DNA from 4 places in the Pantoea sp. At-9b genome. Region 2 is predicted to be linked to each of the others. Evidence: predicted binding sites of a transcription regulator. Region 2 holds the regulator's gene; each other region holds the start of a gene.
What was found. Region 2 encodes Fur, which represses iron uptake genes when iron is present. Its sites were predicted from a motif close to ATAATAATGAGAACNACTATCAA; they were not measured.
Positions count from the first base shown of each region.

Region 1: a site for Fur is predicted at 1,293-1,315, ahead of PAT9B_RS02485 (isochorismate synthase). Genes of this name have one in related genera too.
Region 3: a site for Fur is predicted at 4,494-4,516, ahead of feoA (ferrous iron transporter A). Genes of this name have one in related genera too.
Region 4: a site for Fur is predicted at 6,286-6,308, ahead of fepB (Fe2+-enterobactin ABC transporter substrate-binding protein). Genes of this name have one in related genera too.

Region 1 is NC_014837.1:558,902-567,004, reverse strand. Features, by position in the region: gene entS (enterobactin transporter EntS) at 1-206, shown strand, start outside; gene fepB (Fe2+-enterobactin ABC transporter substrate-binding protein) at 201-1,166, opposite strand; gene PAT9B_RS02485 (isochorismate synthase) at 1,343-2,521, shown strand; gene PAT9B_RS02480 ((2,3-dihydroxybenzoyl)adenylate synthase) at 2,532-4,148, shown strand; gene PAT9B_RS02475 (isochorismatase family protein) at 4,166-5,020, shown strand; gene dhbA (2,3-dihydro-2,3-dihydroxybenzoate dehydrogenase) at 5,017-5,775, shown strand; gene PAT9B_RS02465 (hotdog fold thioesterase) at 5,779-6,195, shown strand; gene cgtA (Obg family GTPase CgtA) at 6,369-7,544, opposite strand; gene rpmA (50S ribosomal protein L27) at 7,792-8,049, opposite strand; gene rplU (50S ribosomal protein L21) at 8,065-8,103, opposite strand, start outside.
Region 2 is NC_014837.1:1,229,908-1,238,010, forward strand. Features, by position in the region: gene nagE (N-acetylglucosamine-specific PTS transporter subunit IIBC) at 1-1,277, shown strand, start outside; gene glnS (glutamine--tRNA ligase) at 1,429-3,096, shown strand; gene PAT9B_RS05550 (hypothetical protein) at 3,332-3,727, shown strand; gene fur (ferric iron uptake transcriptional regulator) at 3,786-4,232, opposite strand; gene fldA (flavodoxin FldA) at 4,589-5,119, opposite strand; gene ybfE (LexA regulated protein) at 5,246-5,521, opposite strand; gene ybfF (esterase) at 5,691-6,455, opposite strand; gene seqA (replication initiation negative regulator SeqA) at 6,703-7,245, shown strand; gene pgm (phosphoglucomutase (alpha-D-glucose-1,6-bisphosphate-dependent)) at 7,271-8,103, shown strand, end outside.
Region 3 is NC_014839.1:234,107-242,209, forward strand. Features, by position in the region: gene PAT9B_RS30405 (hypothetical protein) at 289-549, shown strand; partial or broken gene PAT9B_RS25040 (RNA-guided endonuclease InsQ/TnpB family protein) at 708-1,864, shown strand; gene feoB (Fe(2+) transporter permease subunit FeoB) at 1,912-4,227, opposite strand; gene feoA (ferrous iron transporter A) at 4,224-4,451, opposite strand; gene PAT9B_RS25050 (RepB family plasmid replication initiator protein) at 5,387-6,385, opposite strand; gene PAT9B_RS25055 (hypothetical protein) at 7,234-7,551, opposite strand; gene PAT9B_RS25060 (ParA family plasmid-partitioning AAA ATPase) at 7,548-8,103, opposite strand, start outside.
Region 4 is NC_014838.1:213,753-221,855, reverse strand. Features, by position in the region: gene PAT9B_RS21280 (sigma-54-dependent Fis family transcriptional regulator) at 1-134, opposite strand, end outside; gene PAT9B_RS21275 (LysE family translocator) at 276-908, shown strand; gene PAT9B_RS21270 (hypothetical protein) at 948-1,388, opposite strand; gene PAT9B_RS21265 (TonB-dependent siderophore receptor) at 1,570-3,663, opposite strand; gene fes (enterochelin esterase) at 4,036-5,355, shown strand; gene fepB (Fe2+-enterobactin ABC transporter substrate-binding protein) at 5,308-6,264, opposite strand; gene PAT9B_RS21250 (ABC transporter substrate-binding protein) at 6,382-7,314, opposite strand; gene PAT9B_RS21245 (ABC transporter permease) at 7,324-8,061, opposite strand; gene PAT9B_RS21240 (ABC transporter ATP-binding protein) at 8,042-8,103, opposite strand, start outside.

The DNA.
Region 1 (8,103 bases), 670 kb from region 2:
ACAGCCTATGGACGGCACAAAACGTTACCGGAGATGCGCTGGGCGCAGCGCTGATTGGCGGGATAGGCACTTGGTTGTTACCCCAGCAGGCCGCCGCGGTGTTTGGCTTCGCTGCTACCCTGCTGGGCATGCTGATGTGGTTAGTGATGGGACGTTTACGTCACTATCAACCGCCAGCCGCTACGCTGGCGGAACAGACATCATGACTTCACAAACAGTGTTTCCAGGCGAGCCAGCAGGTTGCTGGCGCTGAAGTAGTCGAGGCGGAAGCTATCAACACCCAGTGCATAAACCTGCTGCTGCGTGACGGCGGCGTTTTGTGCGAGGAACGGATTGCTCAGCACCGACTGGCGGGTTTTGTCATCGGCGGCAAATAACAGGAAGCTGTGTCCGGTCAGGCCGCTGGCGACATTTTCACCCGCGAGCTGAATGATGTCCTTACGCTGTCCCATGCTGTGGCTTTGCTGAATATTGGCCGGTGGCAGCGCCAGGGTGAAGCCCAACTGCTGCAACAATTTGCCCTGGGCCGATTCGGCGGTCCAGAGATTCACCGCACGTCCATCGCCATTCCACACCATGGCGGAAACCGGCTGCGGCGGTAATTTGATGGCTTTTTTCAGCGCCGCCTGACGATCGGCAAAGGCTTTAATATGCTGCGCCGCCTCGGTTTCATGGCCGGTGGCGTCACCCAGCAAGGTCATCAGGTCTTGCCAGCTTTTATCGTCGTAGTTGATCACCAGCGTCGGCGCAATGGCAGAAAGCTGACTCACCAGTTTGATAGCGGAATCATTCCCGGTGGCACTGACGATGATCAGATCCGGCGCTTCGGCGGCGATCGCTTCAGCGCTGGGTTCGCCAATATAGAGACGTTTTACGCCGCGCTGTTTTGCCACCTCGCCCCACTGACGGAAAAAGCCCTGATCGTCAGACAGGCGGCTGTTGGGCACGGTGGCACCGGATGCAATCACCGGCGCATCAATCGCCAGCAGGGAGCCGGTCAGCGTGACGCTGGTTGAGACGATACGCTGGGGCGCTTTGGTTAACGTCACCACGCCCTGCTCAGTCTGAATTTTGCGCGGCCAGCCCTGTTCGGCACGCGCGAGGCCACTGAAAGCCTGTAAAATGAACAACAGGACAACTGTGCCCCATAAACCGCATTTATTCATAAGTTTTCATCCACCATTTAGCTTATTTCGGCCTTCGGCGTAAACGCCGGAAAACGCTTAAAGATAAGGGAGCACCCGCGAATTGTTTGACTCTTTAGGCCATTCGACGTAGGTTACAGGGCCATAATAAAAATGATAATCATTCTTAATAATCTTATCATTTATAGGTGAAAATTATGGTGGAATCCTCCACGTTTGAAAATGCCTGGCTGAAGGATTTTTCCGCTCTTTGCCGCGGATTCCTGTTCACATCCCCCTGGCAGAGCCTGGTTACTCAAGGTTGTTACACCACCCTGACCGAACCGGTTCAGGATGCTGCCGCGTTGGACGGTGATTTTCAGCAACAGCTGCGCCAGCATTTTGCTGCGGCGAAAAAGCAGGGGATCGCGAAGCCCATTCTGGTCGGTGCCATCCCGTTTGATGTCAGCCAACCTGCTGCCTTGTTTATTCCTGAGTCCCATCAGACCTTTAAGCGTGCGGATTTGCTGGCCGCATTACCGACTGAACTGAGCGCCCTGCCCGCGGTACGGCGTCGTGCGGCGGTACCGGATCATGACGTCTTTACCAACATGGTGGCCGATGCGGTGGCAGCCACCCAACGCGGCGAGCTCGACAAAGTGGTCCTGTCGCGTTTGATGGATATCGTGACGGAGCAGCCCGTAGATAGCGCGGCGCTGATGCAGCGGGTGATAGCGCAAAACCCCAACAGCTACCATTTCCATCTGCCGTTGCCGCAGGGTGGTGTACTGCTGGGTGCCAGCCCGGAACTGATGCTGCGTAAACAGGGGCGTGATTTCAGCTCTTGTCCTCTCGCCGGTTCCGCACGTCGCGATAGCGATAGCCAAACCGACCGCGCAGCCGGCGAAACCCTGATGAACTCCAGTAAAGATCGGCACGAACATCAGCTGGTCACCGATGCGATGCGCAGCACGCTGCAACCGCGCAGCCGTCTGCTGTCGGTGCCGACGGTGCCTTCGCTTCTCACCACCTCAACGTTATGGCATCTCGCCACGCAGATTGATGGTGAAGTGCAGGACACGCGCGAAAATGCCTTGTCCCTCGCCTGCCTGCTGCATCCCACTCCGGCGCTCAGCGGTTTCCCGCATCAGCAGGCGCTACAGCTGATTCAACAGCTGGAACCGTTCGATCGTCAGCTATTTGGCGGCATCGTCGGCTGGTGTGATGACGAAGGCAACGGCGAATGGGTCGTCACCATCCGTTGCGGTACGGTACACGACACCCGCGTGCGCCTGTTCGCCGGTGCCGGGATTGTGGCCGACTCTCAACCCGAATCAGAATGGCGCGAAACTGGCGTGAAACTGGACACCATGTTGCGCGCTTTTGGACTGCAATAAAGGAAACACCATGAGTATTCCCTATAACCGCTGGCCTGACGATCTCGCCGCACGTTACCGTGAAAAAGGCTATTGGCTCGACGTGCCAATGACTGACATCCTGGCGCGTCAGCAGCAGAATGACGCGATCGCGGTGATCGACGGCGAACGCCAAATCAGCTACCGCGAAATGCATCAGCTGACCGACAATCTGGCGGCAGCGTTGCAACGTCGCGGTTTGAAAACCGGCGATACCGCGCTGGTACAGCTCGGCAACGTGGCGGATTTCTATCTGACCCTGTTTGCCTTATTTAAAATCGGCGTGGCCCCCGTCAATGCCCTTTTCAGCCATCAGCGAACCGAAATGACCGCCTACGCGGCACAGATTGAACCGGTGCTGCTGATTGCCGATCGTACCCATCCGCTGTTCGCGGATGACAGCTTTATCGATGTGCTGTGCCGCAACCATCCCTCATTGCAGCAAGTGATTCTGCGCAATGACAGCCAAGCGGAAAACACCCTGGAAGCGCTGCTGGCAGAAAAAGCGGGCGATTTTAGCCCGACGCCCAGCGCCGGTGATGAAGTGGCCTTCTTCCAGCTTTCTGGCGGCAGTACCGGTACACCGAAACTGATCCCACGCACCCACAATGATTACTACTACAGCATTCGCGGCAGCGTGGATATTTGCGCCGTAACCGATCGTACCCGCTATCTGGTGGCGCTGCCTGCGGCACATAACTTCCCGATGAGTTCGCCCGGCGCACTCGGCGTGTTTTACGCCGGTGGTCAGGTGGTACTGGCTGCCGATCCCAGCGCGACGCTGTGCTTTCCGTTAATCGAAAAGCATCAGATCACCGATACCGGCCTGGTGCCGCCAGCAGTGAGCCTGTGGTTACAGGCGATTCAGGAATGGGGCAGCAACAAACAGCTGGCCTCACTGGAACGGATGCAGGTCGGTGGCGCGAAGTTGGGTGAAACCCTTGCGTCCCGCATCCAGCAGGAGATCGGCTGCCGTCTGCAACAGGTGTTCGGGATGGCGGAAGGGCTGGTGAACTACACCCGCTTTGACGACGATGAGCAAACTATCCTCACCACGCAGGGACGCCCCATTTCTGACGATGATGAAGTGTGGGTCGCCGATGCCGACGGCAATGCGCTGCCGGTGGGTGAAGTGGGTCGTCTGATGACACGCGGTCCTTATACCTTCCGGGGTTACTATCGCAGCCCGGAGCATAACGCCGCCAGCTTTGATGCCGACGGGTTTTACTGTTCCGGCGATCTGATTGAGATCAACCCGCAGGGTTACATCACCGTGCAAGGGCGCGAGAAAGATCAGATCAACCGTGGCGGCGAAAAGATCGCCGCAGAAGAGATTGAAAACCTGCTGCAACGCCACCCGGATGTGATTCACGCCGCACTGGTGTCCATGAATGATGAGCTGATGGGTGAAAAGAGCTGTGCGTTTATTGTCGCCAGCCAGCCGATTAAGCCGGTGGTGCTGCGTCGCCATCTGCGTGAACTGGGCGTTGCCGAGTTCAAATTACCCGATCGTATTACCTGCGTAGACGCCCTGCCGCTGACCCCGGTCGGTAAGGTGGATAAAAAACGTCTGCGCCAACAACTTGCCGATCAACAAGCGCAAGCCTGACCTGTACCGGAGATTGTATGGCTATTCCAAAATTGACCTCTTATCCGCTGCCGACCACCACCGAGTTGCCTGCCAACAAGGTGAAATGGACGCTGGAGCCGCAACGCGCGGCACTGCTGATTCACGATATGCAGGCCTATTTCCTTAATTTTTGGGGCGAAAACAGCCCCCTGGTGAATCAGGTTGTCGAAAATATCGCCCGTCTGCGTGCCTACTGCAAAGCGCAGGGCATTCCGGTGTTCTATACCGCACAGCCCAACCAACAGAGCGATGAAGATCGTGCGTTGCTGAATGACATGTGGGGACCTGGCCTGAACAAGCATCCCGATCAACAGAAGATCGTGGATGCACTGGCCCCGGATCAGGACGATCATGTGCTGACCAAATGGCGCTACAGTGCCTTCCATCGCTCGCCGCTGGAGTCGATCCTGCAAGAGATGGGCCGCGATCAGTTGATCATTACCGGCGTGTACGCCCATATCGGCTGCCTGACCACCGCGACCGACGCTTTTATGCGTAACATTCAGCCATTTATGGTGGCCGATGCGCTGGCCGACTTCACCCGTGAAGAACATATGATGGCGCTGACCTACACCGCTGGTCGTAGTGGCAAAGTGGTGATGACCGCCGATCTGATGCCGCTGCCGCTGAGTAAAGATGAGCTGCGTGCCCTGATCCTGCCGCTGCTGGAAGATGACGATGTGCCGGAAGACGATGAGAACCTGATTGATTACGGTCTTGATTCCGTGCGGGTGATGGCGTTGGCAGCGCGCTGGCGTCAGGTGCACAGCGATATCGATTTCGTCAGCCTGGCGAAGAATCCCAGCATTGATGGCTGGTGGGCGTTGCTGTCGCGGGAGTCGGCAAAATGAGTCTGCCCTTTGATTTCAGTGGAAAAATTGTCTGGGTTACCGGTGCCGGTAAAGGCATTGGTTACCATACCGCGCTGGCTTTCCATCAGGCTGGTGCACAGGTGGTGGGTTTCGATCTGCATTTTGCACAGTCAGACTATCCGTTTGCCTGTCAGGTGATGAACGTCGCCGATGCCGCAGAAGTCAAATCCGTTTGCCAGCGCCTGCTGGCCGAGCAGCCTCGTCTTGATGTGCTGGTGAACGGTGCTGGCATTCTGCGTATTGGGAGTACCGAAGAACTGGCGTTTGAGGACTGGCAGGCTTGCCTGGCGGTCAACGCCGGTGGGGCGTTTAATATGTTCCAGCAAACGCTGCCGGTGTTCCGTCAGCAGCGGGCCGGAGCCATTGTGACCATCGCTTCCAATGCCGCCCATGCGCCACGCCTTGGCATGTCTGCCTATGGCGCATCCAAAGCCGCGCTGCGCAGCCTGTGTCTCACCGTAGGTCTGGAAATGGCCCCGCTGGGCGTGCGCTGCAATATCGTGTCGCCAGGATCGACCGATACCGACATGCAACGCAGCCTGTGGCATACGCCGGAAGCCGAACAGGAGATGATCAACGGCTTCCAGGATCAATATAAGCTCGGGATCCCGCTGCGAAAGATCGCTAAACCGCAGGAGATCGCCGCCAATATTCTGTTCCTTGCTTCCGATCTCGCCAGCCATGTGGTACTCCAGGATATCGTGGTGGACGGTGGCGCGACGCTGGGAGCCTGATGCATGGTAATCTGGAAACGATCGATAGAACTGGATGAACTGAACCGGATGGGTGAGAACTCGCTGGTGGCGCATCTGGGCATTGTGTTTACCCTGATCGGCGATGATTACCTCGAAGCCATCATGCCGGTGGATACACGCACGCAGCAGCCATTTGGTTTGTTGCACGGTGGGGCATCGGTGGTGCTGGCGGAATCGATGGGATCGATTGCCGGTTATCTCAGCGTGGAAGAGGGAAAAAGCGTCGTGGGGATTGAGGTGAGTGCCAGTCATCACCGCGCGGTCAGCAGCGGCGAAGTGCGTGGTATCTGCCGACCCTTGCATCTCGGTGCGCGTAATCAAAGCTGGCAGATTGAGATTCGCAACGGACGCGATCAGTTGTGCTGTAGTAGCCGTTTGACGGTGGCAGTGCTCGGGTAATGCTGCTCGCTGATGCCCTCACCCCGGCCCTCTCCCGCAAGCGGGAGAGGGAGAAGGAGAGGGAGAGGGAGAGGGAGAAGAGATGCTGACCAGTTCCCTCTCCCGCTTGCGGGAGAGGGTTAGGGTGAGGGGGAAAAAAAAGCGGCCATCTGGCCGCTTTTTTGCTGGGGCAATTAACGCTGGTAAATGATTTCGACGCCTTCGTCGTCGTCCTCGTCCCAGTCGTCATCCCAGTCTTCGTCTTCTTCCACTTCCTGCGCGTTTTCCATCGCTTCACGGTGGTAATCATCCCACATGAAAGCCACTTTCTCCGGCTCTTTCGCTTCTTCCTCGACCTCTTTCGGGTTAGCGATGATGAAGCTCATCACGTCCCAGCACAGGTCGTTGACGCCATTACGGCTGGCAGCAGAAATCAGATAGTATTTATCTTCCCAGCCAAGGGCTTCTGCAATCGCTTTAGCGCGGCTTTCGGCTTCTTCACGGCTCAGCAGGTCAGTTTTGTTAAACACCAGCCAGCGCGGCTTCTGGTACAGTTTATCGCTGTACTTTTCCAGCTCGCCAAGGATGATGCGCGCGTTTTCCACCGGATCAGACTCGTCAATTGGCGCGATGTCGATCAGGTGCAACAAGACGCGGCAGCGTTCGAGGTGTTTCAGGAAGCGAATACCGAGACCAGCACCTTCAGCAGCGCCTTCAATCAGGCCCGGGATGTCGGCGACCACAAAGCTTTTTTCGCTGTCCATACGTACCACGCCGAGGCTTGGTACCAGGGTGGTAAACGGATAATCAGCAACTTTTGGCTTAGCCGCAGAGACCGCGCGAATAAAGGTCGATTTACCGGCATTTGGCAAACCGAGCATACCGACATCAGCCAGCAGCATCAGCTCCAGTTGCAGGTCACGCTTTTCGCCCGGCGTACCCATGGTTTTCTGGCGTGGCGTGCGGTTCACAGACGATTTAAAACGGGTGTTACCCAGACCATGCCAGCCGCCTTTGGCGACCATCAATTTCTGGTCATGGCGCGTCATATCGCCCAGCGTTTCACCGGTGCCCTGATCGATAACACGCGTACCGACAGGCACTTTGACGATGATGTCTTTACCACGTTTGCCGGTACAGTCACGGCTCTGACCATTCTGGCCACGCTCAGCACGGAAAGATTTTTCGAAACGATAATCGATCAGGGTGTTCAGGTTTTCATCAGCCAGCAGGTAAACGTCGCCGCCATCGCCGCCGTCACCACCGTCCGGGCCACCTTTCGGAATGTATTTTTCGCGGCGGAAGCTGACGCAACCATTACCGCCATCACCCGCAACCGCCAGGATCGTCGCTTCATCAACAAACTTCATTTTCTTTCTCCGTCACACTAACGTTCACAACAGGTGTCCTGACTGCGAACGGGTCCGCCAGGGTCTTCTGCGCTGACCGGCGGCGGATAATACAGGATTGGCAATGCCTTGTGTACATAAATTGTACAGCATTCTGCTTCAGGATGCAGGCTCAGGCGCGCTCCGCAGCAGAATGTAAAAAGCCCCGCAAAGCTGCGGGGCCTTTCATTCGTTCGTTCAGACGTTAACCGTCTGCGTCACGACAACCTTACTCAGCAACGATGCTGATGTATTTACGGTTGTTCGGACCTTTAACTTCGAATTTTACTTTGCCGTCTGCGGTAGCAAACAGGGTGTGGTCACGACCACAACCTACGTTGTTACCCGCGTGGAATTTAGTACCACGCTGACGAACGATGATGCTACCTGCCAGAACAGATTCGCCACCGAAACGTTTTACACCCAGACGTTTTGCATTGGAGTCACGACCGTTACGAGTCGAGCCACCAGCCTTTTTATGTGCCATTTGTCAGATCTCCTCTTAGGCGCTGATGCCAGTGATTTTCACATCAGTGAACCA
Region 2 (8,103 bases):
ATCAGGCGGGCTTCTTCCCGATCATGATGTTCGGTCTGCCGGGGGCGGCGCTGGCGATTTACCACTGCGCGCGTCCGGAAAATCGCGCCAAAGTGGGCGGTATTATGCTGGCGGCGGCTTTTGCGGCGTTCTTTACCGGGATTACTGAACCGCTGGAATTCTCCTTCATGTTCGTGGCACCGGTGCTGTATGTCATCCACGCCCTGCTGACCGGTCTTTCGGTCTTTATCGCGGCGAGCATGCACTGGATTGCGGGCTTTGGTTTCAGTGCCGGTCTGGTGGATATGGTGCTGTCAACGCGTAACCCGCTGGCGGTGCATTGGTGGATGCTGATCCCACAAGGTCTGGTGTTCTTTGCCATCTACTACGTGGTGTTCCGTTTCACTATTCAGAAATTCAACCTGATGACGCCGGGCCGCGAGCTGGCTGCGGATGATGAAACCGACGGTTATGATGTCAACGTTGACCACAGCGGCAGCGGCGAAAGCCAGACGGAATCGCTGGCACGTCGTTACATCGGTGCCATTGGTGGTTCAGAAAACCTGACCAATATCGATGCCTGTATCACCCGTCTGCGTCTGAACGTGAAAGACGCCGCGCAGGTGAATGACAGCGTGGCGAAACGCCTTGGCGCATCCGGCATTATCCGTCTCAACAAGCAGAGCGTGCAGATCATCGTGGGTACCCAGGCCGAAAGCATCGCTTCAGCCATGAAAGCCGTCCTGACCAAAGGTCCGGTTGCGGCTACGGCTGCCGCGCCTGTCGCACCACAGCCTGTTGCTCCACAGCCGCAAGCGGTGTTGAACAGCGAAAAAGGCGTAATCGCCACGCTGGTGGCCCCGGTCAGCGGTGAAGTGGTGGCCCTGGATGCCGTACCGGATGAAGCTTTTGCCAGCAAAGCCGTTGGTGATGGCCTGGCGATCAAACCCACCGGTAAAACCGTGGTGGCACCGATTGCCGGTACTATCGTGAAAATCTTCAATACCAACCACGCCTTCTGTCTGGAAAGCGATAACGGTGTTGAGATCGTGGTGCACATGGGTCTGGATACCGTGGCGCTGGAAGGTAAAGGCTTCTCGCGTCTGGTGGAAGAGGGCGCGACAGTAGTTGCCGGTCAGCCAGTGTTGGAGATGGATCTGGACTTCCTCAACGCCCATGCCCGTTCAATGATTAGCCCGGTCGTGGTCAGCAACAGCGATGATTTTGCCGGCCTCAACCTGCTGGCCAGCGGGTCAGTGGTCGCCGGTGAAACCCGTCTGTATGAGGTGAAAGGCTAAGTCCTTGTGCTAAACCCCAAAGGCAGGAAGCGATTCCTGCCTTTTTTGTTTTAAAACGACCAACAAACGGTTGTTTCCCTCCTACGCTTTGTGGATCATACTCCGTTACTTTCCAGGACAAATCACCCGTATTGTATTTGAGGATTTTGAGATGAGTGAGGCTGAAGCCCGCCCAACGAACTTTATTCGTCAGATTATCGACGAAGATTTGGCGAGCGGTAAGCACAACAGCGTGCATACCCGTTTCCCGCCTGAGCCCAATGGTTACCTGCATATTGGCCATGCGAAATCGATCTGTCTGAACTTTGGTATCGCACAAGATTACCAGGGGCAGTGCAATCTGCGCTTCGACGACACCAACCCGGTGAAAGAAGATATGGAGTTCGTCGAGTCCATCAAGCGCGACGTGCAATGGCTGGGCTTTGAATGGAGCGGAGACGTTTGTTACTCCTCAGACTATTTCGACCAGCTGTACAGCTACGCGGTTGATCTGATCAACAAAGGCCTGGCCTATGTTGATGAGTTATCGGCTGAAGAGATCCGCGAATACCGTGGCACGCTGACTGCGCCGGGTAAAAATAGTCCGTTCCGCGATCGCACGCCAGAAGAGAACCTCGCGCTGTTTGAAAAAATGCGTGCCGGTGGTTTTGAAGAAGGTAAAGCCTGCCTGCGTGCCAAAATCGATATGGCGTCAAACTTTATCGTGATGCGCGATCCGGTGTTGTATCGCATTAAGTTTGCTGAACACCATCAGACGGGCAACAAATGGTGCATCTATCCGATGTACGATTTTACCCACTGCATCTCCGATGCGCTGGAAGGCATTACCCATTCGCTGTGTACGCTGGAGTTCCAGGATAACCGTCGTCTGTATGACTGGGTGCTGGACAACATCAGCATTCCGGTGCATCCACGTCAGTACGAATTCTCACGTCTGAATCTGGAATACGCGGTAATGTCGAAGCGTAAACTGACACAGCTGGTGAGTGAGAAGGTGGTAGAAGGCTGGGATGACCCGCGTATGTTGACCGTGTCCGGTCTGCGTCGTCGTGGTTACAGCGCCGCGTCAATTCGCGAGTTCTGCCTGCGTATCGGTGTCACCAAACAGGACAACATCGTTGAGATGGCCTCGCTGGAGTCATGTATCCGTGACGATCTCAATGAGAATGCGCCGCGCGCGATGGCGGTGCTGGATCCGTTGAAAGTGGTGATTGAAAACCTGCCTGCGGGTCATGAAGAGATCATCACCATGCCGAACCATCCGAACAAACCGGAGATGGGGACGCGTGAAGTGCCGTTCAGCCGTGAGGTGTGGATCGATCGCGCGGATTTCCGTGAAGAAGCCAACAAGCAATACAAACGTCTGGTGCTGGGCAAAGAAGTCCGTCTGCGTAATGCTTACGTGATCCGTGCTGAGCGCGTGGCGAAAGATGATGAAGGCAATATCACCTGCATCTACTGTACCTGCGACGTTGATACCCTGAGCAAAGATCCGGCTGATGGCCGTAAAGTGAAAGGCGTGATCCACTGGGTTTCGGCGATCCATGCGCTGCCTGCGGAATTCCGTCTGTACGATCGCCTGTTCAGTGTACCGAACCCGGGTGCGGCGGAGGATTTCCTCACCACCATCAACCCGAATTCGCTGGACATCAAACAAGGTTTTGTTGAGCCAGGCTTGCGCGATGCCGCAGCGCTGGCGCCTTACCAGTTTGAGCGTGAAGGTTATTTTTGCGCGGATAGCGTGTATTCGCAGCCCTCTAAGCTGGTATTTAACCGTACTGTCGGCTTGCGTGATACCTGGGCGAAAATCGGCGATTAATCCTTTTTGTCGTTTTCCCCATATCCTGATAAAAGGGCGAGAGATCGCCCTTTTTTATTGGCCGTAATTCAGGGTTAGCCATCTTTTATGCTGCGAGTTGTGAAACGTGCTTGTTACCGGGATTTGCAACTAATCTGACTTTAACAGAATTAATCCATTTGCGAGTGTTAAAAACTTTTTTTCAGGTAGGCTATGCGCTCTCAGACGTTGCTCCGCGGGTTATAAAGGAAAAAAAATGACAAGTCTCGCTCAGGAAGCCAAACACAGCGTGGTGGTATTACATCAACTTATCGAACGTATTTTTAATCAGTCAGATAGCACCGATGACAGCATTGAATTGTTTCTGTCACACTTCCACCCGGATTTCAAAATGGTGACGCCGCAGGGCAAGCAGTTGGACGTCAATGCGCTGGAAGTGTTGTTCCGCCAGTTGCGTGGTCAGCGTGAGGGGATGCGTATTGCCACCAGCGAACATGCCATCATTTCGCAGCAAAGCAAGGAAGTGACGATTCAGTATCGTGAATTGCAAATGATGAACGGCACCAACCAGAGCCGCATCTCGCTGGCGGTATTGGATTGCAGTACCTCAATTCCGCGCTGGCGTTATTTACAAGAAACGCTGGTGCTGTGATTCAGCCATAAAAAAACCGGTGCTCAGGCACCGGTTTTTTCATACTGCATAGCACATTTTATTGCTTGTCGTGGAGCGTCTCGTCTTCGCGGCAGTCTCCCAACGCACAGTGGCCGTATAAATACAGGCTGTGGTTGGTCAGTTTGATACCATGACGTGTGGCGATTTCACGCTGACGGGTTTCAATGGATTCATCACTGAATTCAATCACTTTGCCACAATCCAGGCAGATCAGATGGTCATGATGATGCTGCTGCGTCAGTTCAAAGACGGATTTACCACCCTCGAAGTTATGGCGGGTGACGATTCCCGCGTCATCAAACTGGTTAAGAACGCGATAAACCGTTGCCAGACCAATCTCTTCGCCCATGTCGATCAGGCGTTTGTACAAATCTTCCGCGCTGACGTGATGGCATTCGGGTTCCTGAAGCACTTCCAGAATTTTCAGTCTGGGGAGCGTGACTTTCAGGCCAGCCTTCTTCAATGCGGAGTTGTTGTCAGTCATGCGGATATTGTCCTGTTACTTAGCTAGTCACTTGCGGCGCAGGGCCTTGAATGTCGATCACGCGCATTCTCATTTGCGTCTCATTATAGAACTCAAGCAGTGAAATGAAAACCAAGGGAATATCCTGAAAATCACCAGTGGCTGTAAGGAAAAGTGTCTCTAACGCCGGCGGGGATCATGCAGGTCTTTGTTTCCATTTCACTCAGCCTCATTCTGATGCCAGAGGAATAAGCGGATGACCGTTATGGGTATTCTACAGAATTGCGGGAAAAAGTTAAAAAACAGTAGCTATTATTTTTATAGGAAATTCCTTTAACTCAATGTGAGCCAGCGCCCACATTGAGGAGGGCAGGGGATCAGGCTTCGATGATCTCTTTCAATTGCAGCTCATCGAAAATCTGTTTCACCCACTTATCAACACGTTCGTTGGTCAGTTCAGGCTGACGATCTTCGTCGATAGCCAGACCCAGGAAGTGTTTGTCATCTGCCAGGCCTTTAGACGCTTCGAAATGGTAACCTTCAGTCGGCCAGTGGCCAACAATCACCGCACCGTTAGGCTCGATGATATCGCGGATGGTGCCCATCGCATCACAGAAGTATTCAGCATAGTCTTCCTGGTCACCACAGCCAAACAATGCAACCAGTTTTCCATTGAAATCAATCTCTTCCAGCGTCGGGAAGAAATCATCCCAGTCACATTGCGCTTCGCCGTAGTACCAGGTCGGAATGCCCAGCAGCAGGATATCGAATGCTTCGAGATCTTCTTTGGTGCTCTTGGCAATGTCATGCACTTCGGCCACATCTTTACCCAGTTGTTTCTGGATCATTTTTGCAATGTTTTCAGTATTGCCGGTATCGCTGCCGAAGAAAATGCCTACGATTGCCATGAGTTAAGTAACCTCTTAAATCCTGATTAGGAGTTGAATGCACAGTTAAGCGAATGATAGCAGACCGGGCAAAGTGGCGGAACTTGTAAAGCCGTGACTTTTGTTCCTGCGTGCGGTCTGCGCGAGTTACGACAGTTTGAGTTGCGCCAGCAGCATTTGTTCAATCAATTCGCTACGGCTGATGTTTTGCTGCTCTGCCAGTGTATTGAGCGCGTCAACCGCCTCACTACTCATTTTCAGCTCCACGCGACGCAGACCACGCACTTTGTCACGTTTTAGCTGGTTACGCTTGTTAATGCGCAACTGTTCGTCACGCGTAAGCGGACTGGTTTTAGGGCGACCAGGACGTCGCTCATCCGCGAAGAGATCGAGCGTGGTACGGTCAGTTTGTTCTTTTGCCATTTTTTGTAAAACTGAGTGGGCGCGAACGGCGGAAAGGCGCTGCGCAATTTATACATTATCGGCCCCTGCCTCGGCGAAAAAATCATCCGGGGCAAATTTTTAGCGCGACATCATACTCCAGCACTCCTTGCGACGCCAACCTTAAACGGTTTACGGCAAGCTTTTGCTTTTACAGTACAAAAAAACGGCGAACTGCGCGTAAAACCGCCTCAGGCTTTTCGGCATGAACCCAGTGGCCCGCGCCACTGATGACATGCGCATGTGCCTGCGGGAACTGCCGCAGCAGCGCGTCGCGATACTGATTGTCCAGATAAGGTGATTCGCTGCCGCGGATAAACAATGCCGGATGCGGCCAGGCCGGGACCTCTTGCCAGCCGGAAATGGTGGCGTAGTTATCCCACAGCACCGGCACGTTGAAGCGCCATTCCCCATCCTGAAACGACTTCAGGATGAACTGAATCACACCTTCTTCCCTAAGCAGGGTGCGCATCACCGCAGCGGCTTCACTGCGTCGTGTCACCCCGGCTGCGCTCACCGCACGGATGGCGGCAAAAATCTCATCATGGCGACGCGTCTGGTAATCCACCGGTGCGATATCAATCATCACCAGCTTTTCAATGCGTTCCGGTGCCATGGCGCTTAGCGTCATGGCAATTTTGCCGCCCATCGAATGACCGATGACGCCAACGCGTTCCAGGCCGTGGGCGTCGAGGGTTGCGACGATATCTTCGGCCATCGCCGCATAGTTCATCACGTCGCTACGCGCCGAGAGACCGTGATTGCGGACATCCACCTGCAAGGTGGGGCGGGCATCACGCAGGCCACGTGCCAGCACACCAAGGTTATCCAGGCTGCCAAACAGGCCATGAATTAACAGAATTGGGGGAGCATCAGGGGCAGATTGTTCAGTTTGCAGACGGGCATTCAAAATCATGGCAAAGTTCTTACGGTTGTGGGCTGCGCTTAGGTTATCATGAATCCACCTGTCCAGGAGCCAGCCTGCCAGGCATTAGGGCATATTCCGACTTTTGCCCTGAAACGATGCCAGCGCTATCGGCTGCCTGGGATTTAACTTTATAATCCTCATGTTAGAGCCCGCTCACATTTTGCACGGCAGGATTTTGCTAAGGCCGTTGTAGAAATGCGTGGTTCTGTCATTTGCCAGAATCGTACGGAAAAAGATGAAAACGATTGAAGTTGACGAAGAACTCTACCGTTATATTGCCAGCCACACCCAGCACATTGGTGAAAGCGCCTCCGAAATTTTGCGCCGCATGCTGAAGTTCACCGCCGGTCAGTCTGCCCCTGCAACCCCTGCTGTGGCTCAGGCTTCGGCAAAAGAAGCCCAGCCGGTAGCGGCGCAGGCACGTCCACAGGATCGCGTGCGCGCGGTGCGTGAGCTGTTACTTTCCGATGAGTACGCGGAGCAGAAAAAGGCGGTTAACCGCTTTATGCTGGTGTTGTCAACGCTCTATCGTCTTGATCCCGCAGCCTTTGCGGATGCCACGGCATCACTGCAAGGACGCACTCGCGTCTACTTTGCCGGTGATGAGCATACGCTGCTGCAAAATGGCACCCATACTAAGCCGAAGCATGTGCCCGGCACGCCGTACTGGGTGATCACCAATACCAATACCGGTCGCAAATGCAGCATGGTGGAACACATCATGTTAGCCATGCAGTTCCCACAGGAACTGACAGAGAAAGTTTGCGGCACAATTTAAACCGAAGCGTCAGGGAGAAGCGCCAATGGCCAATCACCCCCGTGCCGGGCAGCCCGCCCAGCAGAGCGATTTGATTAACGTTGCACAATTAACCTCTCAGTACTATGTCCTGAAGCCGGACGTGGACAACCCTGAACATGCGGTGAAATTTGGTACTTCCGGTCACCGTGGTAGCGCAGGACGTCACAGCTTCAACGAAATGCATATTTTGGCGATCGCGCAGGCGATTGCTGAAGATCGTAAGAAGAACGGTATCACCGGCCCGTGCTATGTCGGGAAAGACACCCATGCGCTGTCTGAACCGGCGATTCTGTCGGTACTGGAAGTGCTGGCGGCGAACGGCGTCGATGTGATTGTGCAGCAGGACAACGGCTATACGCCGACGCCGGCGATCTCCAACGCGATCCTTGAGCACAACAAACGCGGTGGGGCACTGGCTGATGGTATCGTCATCACGCCGTCGCACAACCCGCCGGAAGATGGTGGCATCAAGTACAACCCGCCGAATGGTGGCCCGGCCGATACTAACGTCACCAAAGTGGTGGAAGATCGTGCTAACCAGCTGATGAAAGCGGGTCTGAAAGACGTGAAACGTCTGCCACTGGATCAGGCGTGGGCCAGCGGCCATATCGTTGAGCAGGATCTGATTCAACCTTATGTTGAGGGGCTGGCGCAGGTCATCGACTTCCCGGCGATTAAGAAAGCAGGCCTGAAAATGGGTGTCGATCCACTGGGTGGCTCCGGGATGGCCTATTGGCAGCGTATCGCTGAGCACTACCAGCTCGATATCACCATTGTGAACGATGCGATCGATCAGACCTTCCGTTTCATGCATCTGGATAAAGATGGCGTGGTGCG
Region 3 (8,103 bases), on a different replicon from region 2:
AGTTGAGTGACGTTTGAGTGATGGGTTCTGACGCAGGCGCAGCGTTAACACAATTTTATTGTCAGAATGCTAGGTATGATTATCATAAATTTTGATTCAAATAAATTTCATATAACATTATTCTGAAAAAGAAATTTCAGTAGATTATTCCATAACAGTTATTTCAATGAGTTAAGCCATCTTGTAACGAAACGTAATAAGAGCCGACCTGCAAAATCTCCAAAATAATTACACTTTTTCGGACCGGTAAGAGATGCTGCTTGCTCCCATTACGCAGAGATAATAACAATGAAAAATACTTACTACATCAGCATATCTAAAACCAATGATAATCATATCCTGCATAACGCCACTTGCCGGATCTACTCGGAAAACAAAGAGGATATGATTCTGATTGGTCGTTACGAACAGCTCGTGATTGCGCTGGGTGTTTCCCGCAATAACTTCAGAAAGGTGACACCCTGCCCACAATGTGTCCTCAAGCGCCGGCTGTATCATTTTTCCCGGCCACGTCAGGAGCGGGTGCCAGTGCGGCATCTCCCGGAGTAGCTCTGCCTGACACAAATCTAACGGCACGATTTATCTGAAAGCGCTGTAAAACCACGTCCTTTTAGGTCGGGGATATAAGGCGTGCCGTTGACCTTTTGCCTAACCCGTTTTGACCTCCGTCAATATGGCTTACATTTTCAGTGTATTTTGTAAGTCCTGTGAAACGCGCCTGTAAATACCGATTTTATTCAACACCCGAACACGTTGAGCTTTTGCCTCAAACGTTCGGGTGTGTGCGTTTTGTCTACAATTTAATCCTGCGCTGGCGAACCGATGCTTATTATGAGCGCCAGGAAAAGATCGGCTATACGCAAGCCAGCACCCGCTTAATGGCACTGAAAAAAGAGCCGGAATTTACCTGGCTAAATGACGTATCCAGCGTGCCGTTACAGCAAGCCTTACGCCATCAACAGGCCGGATTCTCAAACTTTTTCGCAAGCCGCGCCAGATACCCGACATTCAAAAGCAAGCGCCATAAAGAGGCGGCTACGCTCACCAATGCCGCTTTTAAATACCATGACGGCAAGTTTTGTATATGGCAAAGAGCAAAGCGCCGTTAGACGTGCGCTGGAGCCGTGAATTGCCGTCTGCACCATCCTCGGTCACCCTTTCCAGAGATGCAGCCGGACGATATTTCGTGTCCTGCCTCTGCGAGTTTGAGCCTGTATCACTGCCGATCACCGCTTCAACCGTCGGCATTGATGTTGGTTTAAAAGATTCGTTCGTCACCGATACCGGATTCAAAACAGGTAATCCCCGTCACACCACTAAATATGCGAAGCGTCTCGCTCTGCTGCAGCGCCGTTTGAGCAAGAAACAAAAAGGCTCAAAAAACCGCGCCAGAGTTGCCCGCACCCACGCGAAAATTGCTGATTGCCGAATGGATAACCTGCACAAGCTGTCCCGCAAACTCATTAACGAGAATCAAGTTGTTTGCGTCGAATCCCTGAAAGTGAAAAACATAATCCGCAATCCGACGCTATCCAAAGCGATAGCAGACGCGGGCTGGGGGGAGTTTGTTCGCCAGCTTGATTATAAGGGCGAATGGTCGGGGCGAGCAGTCGTCGCAATTGACCCGTTTTTCCCGTCCTCAAAACGCTGCAGCGGGTGCGGGTATACCATGCCAAAAATGGCGCTTAACGTTCGTTCGTGGATCTGCCCTGAATGTGGGGCAAACCCTGATCGTGCTGTAAACGCCGCGTAGAATATAAAAGCGGTCGGGCTGACCGCGTTAGCTTGTGGAGAGCCTGTAAATCCTGAACCGCGCAATGCGGCTCAGGTTCGGCTCCGCGAAACAAGAATCCCCTTCCTTTAGGGAGGGGAGTGTCAACCTGTTGTTTACATAATCGCGCCGCCACTCAGCTACTTGTCGCAACAGCCGCTGCATCCACTACATCCGCTTGCATTACTCATAGCCGGCACCCTAAAGCGTTTCTGATTTATTCGCTCGCCTTTACGGCGTAACGCCACAAAAATCAGTCCATTAAAAACGATAACGCCGATCAAGCAAAAAGAACTAAAACCAGGATGGTCAGCAAAACTCACGCTTTGATAAAATAAGGTAGCGAGGGAATATGCCACATTTAACCCCCAGCAAAAGGAAAATAACATCCAGTTGCGCCCTGCCTCTCTTGCAATCGCTCCCATGACTGAAACGCAGGGAACGTAAAGCAGTACAAAGATCAGGTAGCTGTATGCCGCAAAACCATTACCAAATCTGGCACTCATGGCCCCCATCTGTCCGGAATCCATTGCACCATCACCCTTACTGGCCTCAATGGGGTTTGATAAAGCTGTAAAACTAAACGCTGCAGCTAATCCATCCCGGGTTTGTATTAGCGCATCTTCCATTTCACTTCGCAGATTAAATTCACTTGGGTTGAATTTTCCACTCTCAATATCTTCTCCTGTATAGAGGCTATTCAACGTCCCGACCACGACTTCTTTCGCCATAATACCTGTCACCAAGCCCACCGTGGCCTGCCAGTTATCTTGGGTGATGCCAATGGGGAATAAGGCCGGAGTAATGACTCTGCTTGCTGCAGCCAGCGCGGAATCATTGATGCTATCAACAGTACGGCCGTTTAATGAAAAGCTACTCAGCACACCAATCAACATACTGACTAGAATAATCACCTTGCCAGCACGCACGATGAACATTTTCAGACGCTGCCAGGTCTGAATAAGCAAACTTTTGAGGTGAGGCCGATGGTAGACCGGTAACTCCATAATGAACGGCGTAGCTTCACCGTGTAACAATGTATGTTTTAAAAGCAATCCGGTTCCAACCGCCACCACAATACCTAACAAATATAAAGAGAATACGAGGCTGGCGCTGTGCGCACCGAAAAAAGCAGCGGCAAATACCGCAAAGATTGCCAGCCGTGCGCCGCAGGACATAAAGGGTGCGATCAAAACAGTAATCAAGCGTTCACGAGCGGTGTCCAATGTGCGGGCACCCATGACAGCCGGCACATTACAGCCAAAACCCACAATCAGAGGCACAAAGGACTTGCCCGGCAGTCCAAGAGACTGCATTAAGCGATCCATAACAAAAGCAGCGCGTGCCATGTAACCGGAATCCTCAAGGAAAGAAAGAAACAGATACATCATGCCAATCTGTGGAATGATAGGTAGCACCGTGTTGATCCCGGCACCGATGCCCTGCGCCAGAAATACGGTTAGCCACTCCGGTAAATGCAAGCTGTAACCCAGCCATTGCACGCCATGAATAAACAGCGCCACAGAACCGCCATCAAAGATCGGTTGTAAAGCGGCACCGATATTAATCGACAAAACAAACATCAGGTACATCACGCCGAGAAAAAGCGGAATACCAGCCCAACGATTAAGCATGATGTTATCGAGCTTATCGGTAAAGCGACTCGGTTTACTTTGCTGAATATTGCTGATGGCCGCACACAAGGCGGTTATAGCATGATAGCGAGAATCAACAATATCCATCGCGGGGTCGCCACCTGCAGCCCGGGTAAGCTCTTCCAGATGCGGTATTACCTCCGGGCAGAGTTTCTGGCTATTGATATCCCCTTCCAACAGTTGTAGCGCCAGCCAGCGCTGCTTTTGTGCCGAAATACTTGACGGCATAATTGTGCACAAGCGGGAAATCACTCCCTCCACCACCTCCGAATAACGATCGAGCCTCATAAATTGCCAGTGATGACCACTATCGATAAGTTCCTTGAGTTGAGTTATTCCTTCACCGCGCGTCGACGTGAGCGAAACAACCGGGCACCCCAAACGGTGCGACAATTCCAGGGCGTCGATATTAATATGTTGGCTGGTAGCAATGTCCTGCATATTTAGAGCAATGATGCAGGGTATACCGAGTTCGAGCAATTGCAGGGTGAGAAACAGGTTACTTTCCAGATTTGATGCATCAACAACATTGATCAACAGATCAGCGTGATCATTGAACAAATACTGACAGGCGATACTTTCATCAATCGAGCTATCCGTTGACAGTGTCGTAAGTGAACGAGTTCCGGGTAGGTCAATCAAACGAACATCTGTATGCGGAGTAAAAAACTGCCCCTCTTTGCGCTCTACAGTCACTCCTGCCCAGTTGCCTACTCGCTGTCTGGCACCTGTCAGCTGATTAAATAAGGTCGTTTTTCCTGTGTTGGGATTGCCGATCAGACCAATGGTTAGTTGCTTCATGACTCCACCTCCTCTAGCAACAACGAGGACAGATCGCTGGATCTAACCGCCAGACTAACGCGACGAGTGCGAATTTGCACCGGGTCTCCCAGAGGCGCGACCCGGATCACCTCAATCAAAGATCCGGGAAGCATTCCCAAGGTTAGCAATTTTTGCCGCCAGCTTGGGTTAATCGAAGCTCGGTAACCCACAATGCGCCAGATGTTTCGCTTTTTTAGATGCATAACTTTAGCCAGTCTGTTTTTCAGGAGGAAGCGATTATATAAATGATAAGCATTCCCATAATTTGATCTGAGACGTCGTTATTGCGAGCAATCGGGGTCTAACTTCAATATTGGATTAACGAAGGGCTGATTACTGAGCCAGTATCAGATTCAAATGTAAGTCTTCCCTGCTTACCGGAAGGCATTTCATCCAAGCTCTTTACCTTACTAGGCATCCTGCTTGTAGAGCATAAGTGACGGCGTCACAATATAAGTTGAGTAGCAGTAATTGGGATTAGATGAGCAACTCACTTCATCTCATCAAGTATCTTCCGGTTGCATTTTACTCCCCACAGCTTATGTATAAGCTGTGGGGAGTAAAATGCCTTTCTCATTCAACCTAAGCTGTAGTCAGAAGTGTATTCAAAAGAACTGCATAAGCTATAGCATGTTCACATAAGCTATAGTCAGGATGAAGTGGTTTATCTTTTCTCACATGTAAAGTTAGCGAATACTAACACCATTTTAAATCAATAAGATAAATGTAAGCGGTCACCAGGGTAGTTATAGAATATAAGCTATAGTCAGTCGATTACTTTCTTCAGTCTATATAAGCTATAGAGAGTAAAAGGTGTGTTATAGCTTCCGTTTGATAATCGGTAGTGCGCAGTTTTACGGCCGCCATACGCTTCAGGAGCATTGGAGTAAGCCCTTCTGACGCATTTGATGCCTTCCATCATAAGCTATAGTGAGCAAACTTACTCACTACAGCTTATTGTATAAACTGTAGTGAGTGATCATATAAGCTATAGGGAGTACTGTTACCAACCCTATACTGAAAAGACGTCTAATAATAGGAGATAAATCAGCAGGTTAAAGTGTGAGATAAGCTATAGGGAGTTGGCAGGAAGGCAACATAAGCTGTAGTGAGTTGCTACTCACTACAGCTTATAACTTCATTTTCCTTTGAAGAGCTTCTCGAGGTCAGCCATGGAAATTCCTAATTTATTCAATAGATTGAGTTTTTCCTGAAGCTCAGCATCAACCGGTTCTGCAGGTGTGACGGGCACTGGCGGTTGTGGGTTTTCAGCACTCTCGTTCTTCGGCGCTTTCAGCTTTGGCCGGCGATAATGCACATGAAAATAGATGCTACGCCCCCGCTGAACCTCAGAGTAATCGAGATAACCAATCTCCTTAAGTTGCTCCATCGCCCGTCGTACCGTCTGGTTTTGCGAAAAAACGGGTGACTTGAGATTCAACCTGTCACGCAAGCGAGCCAGAGAGATGGGAGCGGGATTCCTCGGCAGGCTTTCGATATACGTATATAGCGCCTGGGCTGATTCCCGGCGTTTCAGAACATTGATCGCTTTAAGCTGTAAAAGTACTTTACGATCAAACTCATATAGCTCAAACAGCTTAGGATCCGCCTGCAAAATCACGATATCCTTTTTGGTATCGTAATAAGCTGACTGCACTAAATGGGTGATGTATTCCTTACTATCTTCACCCATATTGCTGGCGAAGGAGATAGTTGTCGCCGCGATACGCTTTAAAGACGGGCTAATACGCTCTCTGAGCTTCTTAGAGGAACGACTGGAGGGGATACCGCAGAGTTTGGCAAATTCGACGAAAGGAAGCTGTACCTTGTCTCCGATGACTTTATGCTTGGCAAAGGAATGAATGATCCCGACCCATGTCTTGAAATCATTATCCATATCAAGTCGTGGACCCACGATCTCAACTTTATCGAACCCCTCGGCCTTAGCCAGAGACAGTCGGGTTAATTCCTCCGTCGCATCTGTCGTCGAGAAGGTTTTATTTTTACTATTTTTCAGTGACTTAAGAGTAGGAACAAATACGCCGAGCCTCATCAACGCAACCGGTTGAACGGTATTATTCGCGTTCGGCGTTAGCGTGATCACCTCACCTGTATTTTTGTCCGTTTCTTCAAACAGTTTTTTGAGGTCAAGATTTTCGCTGTCCACAGGCTTTCTCGCGGTTTCGATGATGATCGATAAAGGATCGAGACATCTGGATTTGTGAATGACAGAACAACAACTCACGTAATGTGAGCCTAATTGCATGAAGATAAGCAGGAAAAACTATCCACAGCAAAATCCATCTTCAGTGCGGTTGACTCACTATAGCTTATGTCGTTTTCTAACTACAGCTTAGATTTAGCATTCTATAGCTTATTGTAATCTGCCTATAGTTTATAATTTACTTTCTATAGCTTATGCAATACCCCTATGAGACCAGAACTGGTGCGGCCTGCCGCGATCAGGGATCTATTTGGGATCTATATGGGATCTAAATTGGATCTAAATTATTGGGATCTGGGCAGTGGATAAGTGGATATCTTGCTGACTGCTTTGAGTAATCTTGCCGTTAATACGAGGAAATCCCAGTCAAAACCGTCTTGCAGGAAGAGCAAATGTTCCTGTCTGTGCGGATCAGCATTGAGATATCATCATCTGATAGAAACAAATGACATCCCGCAATGCGATGACATGCTTTCTGCTTCAATTGGCTTTTATGAGTTGTAAGGGTCAGGCAACATACTCAAGCGCCGAGATAGCCTTCGTACTCCTCTGTATGGCATGCAGGTTCAAATGCTGGGTTTTCCCCTCTCTTGCTCCTGATAAATCGATACGTCGCTCTACAGCGTCTTCACATCGTGTTCTAAAAATTAATCAGGCTGTTGGTCAGGACTTAACGCAAAGGAAGAAGGATCAAACGGAGTTACAATGTCACAACGTAGTTATAATCTTATTAAGATAATAACTACGTATTTAATAAATAATTATTGCAATTTTGCTTTACTAATCAACAATGAGATCTCTTCGTCGGAGAAACGTTCCAGACCGAGAATCGCTGCACGAACGATATCGGAACGGTTTACCCGCGTACCACCAGCAAGAATTTCATTACGTATGCGATTATCAATCTCGCTAAGATTTTCATCAGTGAAAGAAATGCTAACCGGTTTTGCTTTAGCCTTCTTCACTGGCTCAGCTCCGGCTGTTTTCGTCTCTGAAGGAACGGCTGTTGATAATGCGGCTGTTCCTCCATTAATAAAGTTGTTTTCTTTTTCTGTTGTTACGCCGGATCGGTTTCTCATAGGATGACCTCTTGGATCAGTCTCTCAACTTCATCTTTTGCTTTGCTGTTTTCTGTCTCGTAGATAGTCATGGATTCAGCCCAGGCATCACGATGTGCTTTACGATCACAAATGCGGGTTACCGCCAGTTTCATTTGCGGAAAATCTTCCAGGACTTGTGCCGCTTCATTACCTTCATTCACAAACATATTGGTGGGGGTCATGTTGAGCACCAGGTAACCTTTTACTTCCTCATTGAAATCTTTCGCGGCAGTAAACACTGAACAGGTATGCGGCACAACATCGAGGTCCATCTGTGAGGGACGTAGTGGAGAGATGAAGACATCAGCAGCCATCAGGCCACTGCGCATCTCCGCGCTATCGCGTCCGGCGCAGTCAGCAATGATATAATCATAGGATTTTGCATGTTCTTTGAGCATTGCTTTGATATTACCGGAGGCACCGGTGACTGGGATATGCGGCAGTGATTCCGGCCGATTGTTGTACCACGTCAGCACTGATTTTTGGTCATCGGCATCTACAATCAACACCCGGTAGCCACGAGAGAGTAAA
Region 4 (8,103 bases), on a different replicon from region 2:
CCGTGATGATTGACACAACGTAACCAGGATGCCTGTACGGCATCACTTCCCTGCGGATTCAGCACCTGCGTGGCTGCCGCCTGCTCGACGCTGGCAACCACATTGGCGATATGTTCGCGCTGGCTCAGATTCACAGCCCTTCTCCTGCGTTACACCCCGGTTAAGTGGAGCCACAGCATAGCGAATTAACACCTAATTAACAGATCTGGCATAGAAAAATGTCGCGTTCAACGATATAACCCTAAATCGGGACTTAATCAGCCACAGAGGAAATTATGGCGCTTTCACACGAACTGATGTTGATCTACACCACCTATTTTGTTGCCACCGCCAGTCCGGGTCCGAGCAACATGGCGATTATGGGTACGGCGATGAAACAGGGGCGGGGTGCGGCCCTGGCATTGGCGGGCGGCGTGATCGGTGGTTCACTGCTATGGGCGCTGCTGGCGGCCTGTGGTGTACTCACGGTACTCGCGACCTTTGCACAGTTGCTGCTGGTGCTAAAGATTGGTGGTGGGCTTTATCTGCTGTGGCTGGCCAGTAAAGCCGGGCGATCCGCGTGGCGTAAACCGGATACCATGGCGTTGACGCTGCGCAGCGAAGTACGCGCACCCTATGGTCGCATGTTTCGTCAGGGTTTGTTGATGCATGTCGGTAATCCCAAAGCCATTCTGACCTGGGTGGCGATCATGTCGGTGGCATTAAAACCGGAAGCGGCGGCAGCCACGTTGCCGATCATCATTGCAGGCTGCGCCGGGATTTGTGTGCTGGTGTTTTGCGGCTATGCGCTGCTGTTTTCCACTGCACCGATGGCGACGTTCTACCGTAAAATCCGTCGCGGTCTCGACGCCTTGTTGGCTTGCTGCTTTGCGCTTGCCGGGCTGAAACTGGTGTTCAGCCGCAATTAACGGATGATCACGGCGCGATCACTCGCGCCGCTAAGGTTATCAGGAATTGCCTGGCTTGTTATCTGCCACTTCGCTAAACGCCGGTTTCTGTTTGGTCACCGAGTACACCACGTTTTTCGGGCCTTTCGGATCGGTGGTCACATCGACCGACTGAATGGTTACACGCCCAAATCCAAACAGCGTCTGCACATAGCCACCGACTTTATGCTTACCCGCAGACACGTGGATCTGTTTATCTTCGCCTTTTGTCAGCAGACCGGCATCCTGACCATCTACCGTCACATAAATCGCAGAGCCGTCATCGGTACGCGTCACTTCATGGGTAACGTTGATGACCGTCGGGCCTTGCTCGAACGGCGATGCGATGTCGTTGTTGGAGATAGGAGCCTGAGTTGCAGCCGTGTCGTTGGTGGCGTGGCGCGCGCAACCTGTCAGTAATGTTGCAGCCATCAGGCTGGCCAGTGTGAAACGCGAAAGCATGGTGACGAAAAACCTATTCTGAATGAGAAGGATTCATTTTAGCGTGTGACGCGGAGTGATGACAGTCACACAATTCCAGTATTTTCCGAATTCAGACAGGATCCCAACGCTTCAGCGCACGCAATGCCAAAAGGCGGCGGTTTTCCCGCCGCCTGAGAGACCCAGAACCCGGGTCAACGCATTACCAGCTATAACTTACGGAAGCCACAATCGAACGGCCACTGCCATAAAAACAGGCGGAGGTATTGCTGCACGAGGAGACATAATGCTTATCCGCCACGTTGTTGACGTTCAGCTGTAGGGTGGTGCCACGCAGCGTCGTCACCGCTGCGCCCAGCTCATACTTCGCCATCACGTCATACAAGGTGTAATGCGGCACTTTGAAGCCCCCTTCTGAGTCACCCCAGGTGGTGCCCGTATAGCGCACGCCACTGCCCAGGGTCAGGCCATGCAAGGCTCCGTCCAGGAAGCTGTAGCTGCCCCAGGCCGACGCCGCATGGCGCGGAATGCTGGCCGGGGATTTCCCTACCTGTGCGGCGGTGTTGCTCGCTTTCGTCACCACGTCGGTATAGGTGTATGCGGCAATCAGTTTAATTTCCGGGGTAATCTGTGCATGGGCTTCGGTCTCAATCCCTTTCGAACGCACCTTGCCGATCTCTTCGTAATAACCGATTTCGCTGTTATAGGAGGAGATGTTCTTCTGGGTAATATCGAATGCCGACACGGTGAACACCGCATCCAGCCCGACAGGCTGATACTTCACGCCAACTTCGGTCTGTTCACCGGTGGTCGGTTTAAACGCATCCGTGCCAGGCGCGCCCGTGTTGAGGTTCGGCTCAAATGAGGTGCTGTAGCTGATATAAGGCGAGATACCGTTGTCAAAGGCATAAAGCAGCCCCGCCCGACCGGTAAACTTGCTGTCATTTTGCTGGGTATCCGTGCCTTCGATTCGATCCTGCGTGCGTACTTCACTCCAGTCATGACGCCCGGATAGCAGCAGATTCCAGTTGTCCCACTCCAGTTGGTCCTGCACATAAACCCCAACCTGGTCGAGTTTCTTACGTGTGCTGGTCACCAGCGCCAGATCGCTTTCATCAATGGTGATACGCGTCGGGTTTGCCCAGTCGAGGATGTACTGGTCGCCACTGTCACGCCACAGTTTGCTGTCAACATCGCTCCATTTGTAATCCAGCCCGGCCAGCACGGTATGACCCAGTTCGCCGCTATCAAACTGTGCTTTCAGTTGGTTATCAATCCCCAGCTCCTGGGACTTGATTTTGTCATGCTGTGGACGACGGTTAATCGAATGGTCGTTGTCTGCATCCCAGGTGTAGACCAGATATTTATAGGACTCGTCCATGTCGCTGAAACGCAGGTTCTGCGTGAAGCTGATGGCATCATTAACATTATGTTCAAAAATATAGCCGACCGATGTCTGCTCGCGTTTCGCTTCGTTAAAGCTCGGGTCGCTGACATTAAAATCATAAGGAATGTACCCGGCGCTGGTCTTAAACACCGTCCCGCTGGCGGGCAGGAAGTTACGATACCCCGCCTTCGGTTCGTTCTGATACAGGGTCAGCAAGGTAAAGCTGGTATCAGCATTGGGCAGCCAGGTCAGTGCTGGCGCGATCGCGATACGCTGTTGTTTGTTATCACGCACAAACTCATGTTTGGTGCTGGCGAGGCCGTTGAGACGATAGAACAAGGTATTGTCATCGTTCAGCTTGCCGCCAAAATCAAATGCCGCCTCGCCATAATGCTGGTTGCCACTGCTGAGTTGGATCTTGTGAATACTTTCCGCTGTCGGGCGTTTGCTGGTCATGTTGATCAGCCCACCGGGATTCACCTGACCATAAAGCACCGAGGCCGGACCGTGCACCATTTCCACACGCTCCAGCAACCAGGGGTCAATCTGCCCCGCCGCGCCAGCCTGACCGGACAGCCCGTAGCTCAGGCCATCAAGGAACTTCGGCGCATAGCGGAAGCCGCGTGAGATGATTTCATCATTGCGGTTGGAGTTACCGCGATAGTTGGTCAGTACGCCGCTGGTGTAGCTCAGCGCATCGGCAACCGAGGCCGCCGCCTGATCATCCATCTGATCACGGGTGATCACCGAAATCGATTGCGGAGTTTTACGCAGCGGGGTAGCGGTTTTGGTGCCGGAGGCACTCTCTTTCGCCACGTAGCCGGGCAGCGGTGCTGCCACACCTTCGCGGACATCGGCGTTAACGGTTAAGGTTTCTTCGGCCATTGCGCTGAAGGCAACCGATGCCATCGGTAAGGTTGCGGCCAGTGATAACCAGAGTGGGGAAAATCGGAACGGTAGGGCCACAGCAGGTATTGACGGTTTTCTTGCATTAAAAAACATAGTTGCCATCTCTTTATTTCAAACTGCCTTGTCATTGAAATAACCCGCACTTCAACCTTCGCTTCACAGCCAAGGCCGAAACGGATTGAAACATTATTATCATCAGTATTTGATGGCCCTGATCCCCTGCCCTGAGACAGGTAATAGAATAATTACCTGAAAAATAGCGGGTTTATTGGACGAAAAAATCATATTGCAAATGTAAATTGTTATCAATAGCATTTGCATTACGTTTTATATTGTAAAGACTATGACGACTTTATGGAGAGTCATTGCGAAATGTTTCATGAAGCGCACGCCTGTCTGGCCGCTGGCAGTGTGTCATCCCTGCTGGCGCAGGCCGATTTCGGCGAGGAAAGCTGGTGGCAGCGCATCCGTCAAATCGGCACCCCGATACGGGAAAACGCCGAAGAGGGTCTGATTCGCATGCATTATTTCTGGCGTGATACGCAGGCTGACACCAGACAGGTGTATATCGATATCAATGGCGTCACGGATCATCACAGCACCTCACCGCAAAGTCTGACGCGGGTGGGCAGCAGTGATGTTTGGCACTGGTCAACACGGATTGATACTGACTGGCGTGGCAGCTACAGCCTGATCCCCATCACCACGCCACACTTGCCACCGGCATTCAGCGGTGATGATGAGATGCGCCGCCAGCAACAACGCGCCTGGTGGATCTCGCTGATGCCGCTGGCCCAGGCGGATCCGCTTAATCCGCACCAGCCATTGCGCGGTAGCCGCCGGGTAGCGCTCAGTAACGCTCACATGCCCAGCGCACCTGACCAGTCAGCCTGGCAAGCGTTTGATAACGGACAAAGCGATAACACACCACCCACCTTGCATGGCCTGCACTGGCAGAGTCGTTTGTTGGGCATCACCCGCAACGTCTGGCTGTACACCAGCGGGGAGAGTCACCCAGCCACGCAGCGGCCGCTGGTTATCCTGCTTGACGGACAAAACTGGGTGCACGGGCAGCCGATTTTTAGCGCGATCGACGCAGAAACCCGCGCCGGACGGCTTCCCCCGGCCTGCTGGCTGTTTATTGATGCCATTGATGGCCAGCAGCGCGAAGCTGAACTGCCTTGTAATGAAGGGTTCTGGCAAGCGGTCATCCGGGAACTGATTCCGTTGGCACGTCAACAGGTTGCCTTCAGCGATCAGGGCGATCGCACGCTGGTGGCAGGACAGAGCTATGGCGGGTTGGCAGCGTTGTATGCCGGGCTGCACTGGCCGCAACGCTTTGGCCGCATCCTGACGCAATCCGGTTCGTTCTGGTGGCCCAATCTGGACTACATCCTCAAACCTGAACAGGCAGATCAGCATCCCCCGGGGTGGCTCTGGCAGCGACTGCAACAGGGAACCTTGCCAACGGGCAGATTAACCATTTTTCAGGAGGTGGGTGACCGTGAGCCGGACATGTTGTATGTCAATCAGCAACTGCTGCCCGCCCTGCAACAGGCCGGGCACCACGTGCATTTTCGGCGCTACAACGGCGGGCACGATGCGCTGTGCTGGCGCGGCGGTTTGATCGATGGCTGCCGCTGGCTACTGGCGGACTTTCTCAGTACGGAATTGCCGTTCGATGTGGTTTAGCAGATTGCTGGCGCTGTAAAAGTCGAGGCGAAAGGTGTCGTTACCCATGGCAAACACTGCACGCTGCTGTATCGCCGTCAAGTGGGCAAGAAACGGATTCTTCATCAGCTGTGCTACCGTGCCATCATCCGCCGCGAACAGTAGCAGGCTGTTGCCGGTGACACCTGCGGCCATGTTTTCGCCGTTCAACTGAATGATATCATGACGCTTTCCCATGCTGGTGCTGCCCTGAAAGCCCGCCGGTGGTTGCGCCAGCGTGAAACCGAGTTCGGTCAACAACGCCCCCTGCGCCGATGCCGCAGTCCACAGGTTCATACCACGCCCATCTTCGTAATATACCAGTGCCGAGGTGGGTTGCGGCGGCAGACTGATTGTGGCGCGCAGTGTTGCCACGCGTTGATTAAACTGCGCAATCACCCGCCGCGCATCCTCCTCATGCCCGGTTATGCTGCCCAGTTGCAACGTCAGCGCCTGCCAGCTTTTATCACCGTAATCCACTACCAACACCGGCGCGATAGCGGAAAGTTGGTCATACAAACGCAATGCCGAATCGCCACCGGTCGCAGCGATGATGATCAAGTCAGGGTTTTGAGCTGCGATGGTTTCCGCATCGGGCTGGCCGATATACAGCGGTTTAACATGACGTGCCTGCGCCACCGCTCCCCATTGGGTGAAAAAACCCTGCGCGTCGGCCACGGTACTGTTGCGGCTGGTGGCACCGGAACCCACTACAGGTGCGTCGATGGCTAACAGCGTCCCCGTCAACGTCACGCTGGTAGAAACAATGCGTTTGGGTAAATGCTGTAGGGTAAACGGCCCGAGCGGGGTTTGCAGTGTACGCGGCCAGTTGGCGTGCGCGCTGTGCAGACAAATCAACAGAAGGGTAACGATCAGGCCCAGAGAACGCATCAGATAATCCATGTTGTTATATTGAGAATGGATATCATTATCAATAAAATCTGACGGTGCAAGATAAATCAGGACTGCCCTCACCCGCCTGCGGATGAGGGTCAACCGGTGTACGGACTACAACGAATAACGCGTCATCGGTGCCACCTGCTGAATCAATCCATTCGCCTTCATATATGCGGCAAATGCCTGATAACGCTGGGTATCCAGCGTGGCACTGTGGCTGGCAAAATACGGCAACGTTGCCAGCCAGCCCTGATGATTAAGAGGTGTATTCAGCTCCGGGTATTGTTTAATAAATGCCTGCCACGCCTGGTCAGGATGGGCACGCAGCCAGGCGACACCCGCATCCAGACCGCGCAGAAATGCCGGGATGCGCTTATCCTGCGCCGCCGTTTTCTGATTCGCCAGGATGATCAACTCGTCATAGGCCGGTACGCCAAAATCTTCCGGTTTAAACACCACCGGCTTCGCCCCTTTGTCTTTCAGGTCCAGCAACTCATAGTTGCGGTACACCGTCATTGCGCCGTCAATTTTGTGCGTCAGCAGCGCCGACACGGCATCCATATTCAGGTTGATCAGTTTAACCGAATCCGGATCAACACCTTGTGATTTCAGCATGTTGCGAATAGCCACATCCTCAAAGCCCGGAATCGCATAACCGAGTGATTTCCCGGCAAAGTCCTTGAGTGAATGGATATCACCGGAGACGCTGGTCAAGGTATTCAGCGGCTGATTGATCAGCGTGCCCACGCGGATGACCGGGACGTCTTTGTCCACCAGCGTATAGAGCTGCGGTTGATAGCTGATCGCCAGATCCGCTTTACCGGCCGCCAGCAGCAGTGGCACTGAGGCGGAGTCAGCCGGGGCGATCATCTCCACATCCAGCCCCTCTTTTTTAAACGCGCCGCTATATTGCGCGGCAAAAATGGCCGCATGATTCGGGTTCACGAACCAGTCGAGCAGCAGGCGAACTTTTTCGTTCGCCTGGGCAACGCTGGAGGTCGCCAACAACAGCAGAGCGGTCATCACCGTACCGAGCTTTTTCAAAATGCATCCTTATGTTGAGTGCCAGAGAGTTTTTTTACGTAGCAGAGCGACGCTGCCAGATAACAGCAGCGCCAGAATCAGTAACAACAACAACGCGGCAAAGCTGGTGGCGGTTTCCAGCCGGGCGTTGGACTGCATCATCAGGTAGCCCAGCCCTTCGCTGGCTCCGACCCATTCGCCAATCACTACGCCAATCGGTGCCAGCACCACCGCCATCTGTAAGCCGGAGAAAAATTGCGGCAGCGCGGCGGGCCAGCGTACCTGCCAGAACAGGCGCAAACGGGAAGCGTTGAGCGTTTGCGCCAGCTCGATCCAACCGGGGGGCGTGCGGCACAGGCCATCAAACAACGAGAGGCACAGCGGGAAGAACAGGATCAATGCCGCCACCACCACTTTTGATGCGATGCCAAATCCCAGCCACAGCACCAGCAGCGGGGCCAGCGCAAACACCGGGATCGCCTGGCTGGCGGTGACCAGTGGAAACAGCAAGCGCCGCACCGTCGGGCTGCCCGCCATCAACACCGCAAGAACGATGCCGGCACCCACCCCCAGCAGCAACGCCAGTACAATTTCCGCCAGCGTGAACAACAGGTGATGCCATAACAGTGCGCGATGCAGCCATAGCGCCGCCAGCACCGCCTGCGGTGCGGGCAGCAGGAAGTTCGGTACGCCACTGTGGCGCGCCAGCAGCCAGGCACTTAACAACACCGCGAGTAAATAGACGGCGCTAAACAGATTTTTCTTCATCTTGATTCAATCGGGTAAACAGTTGGCCTTGCGCCTGCAACA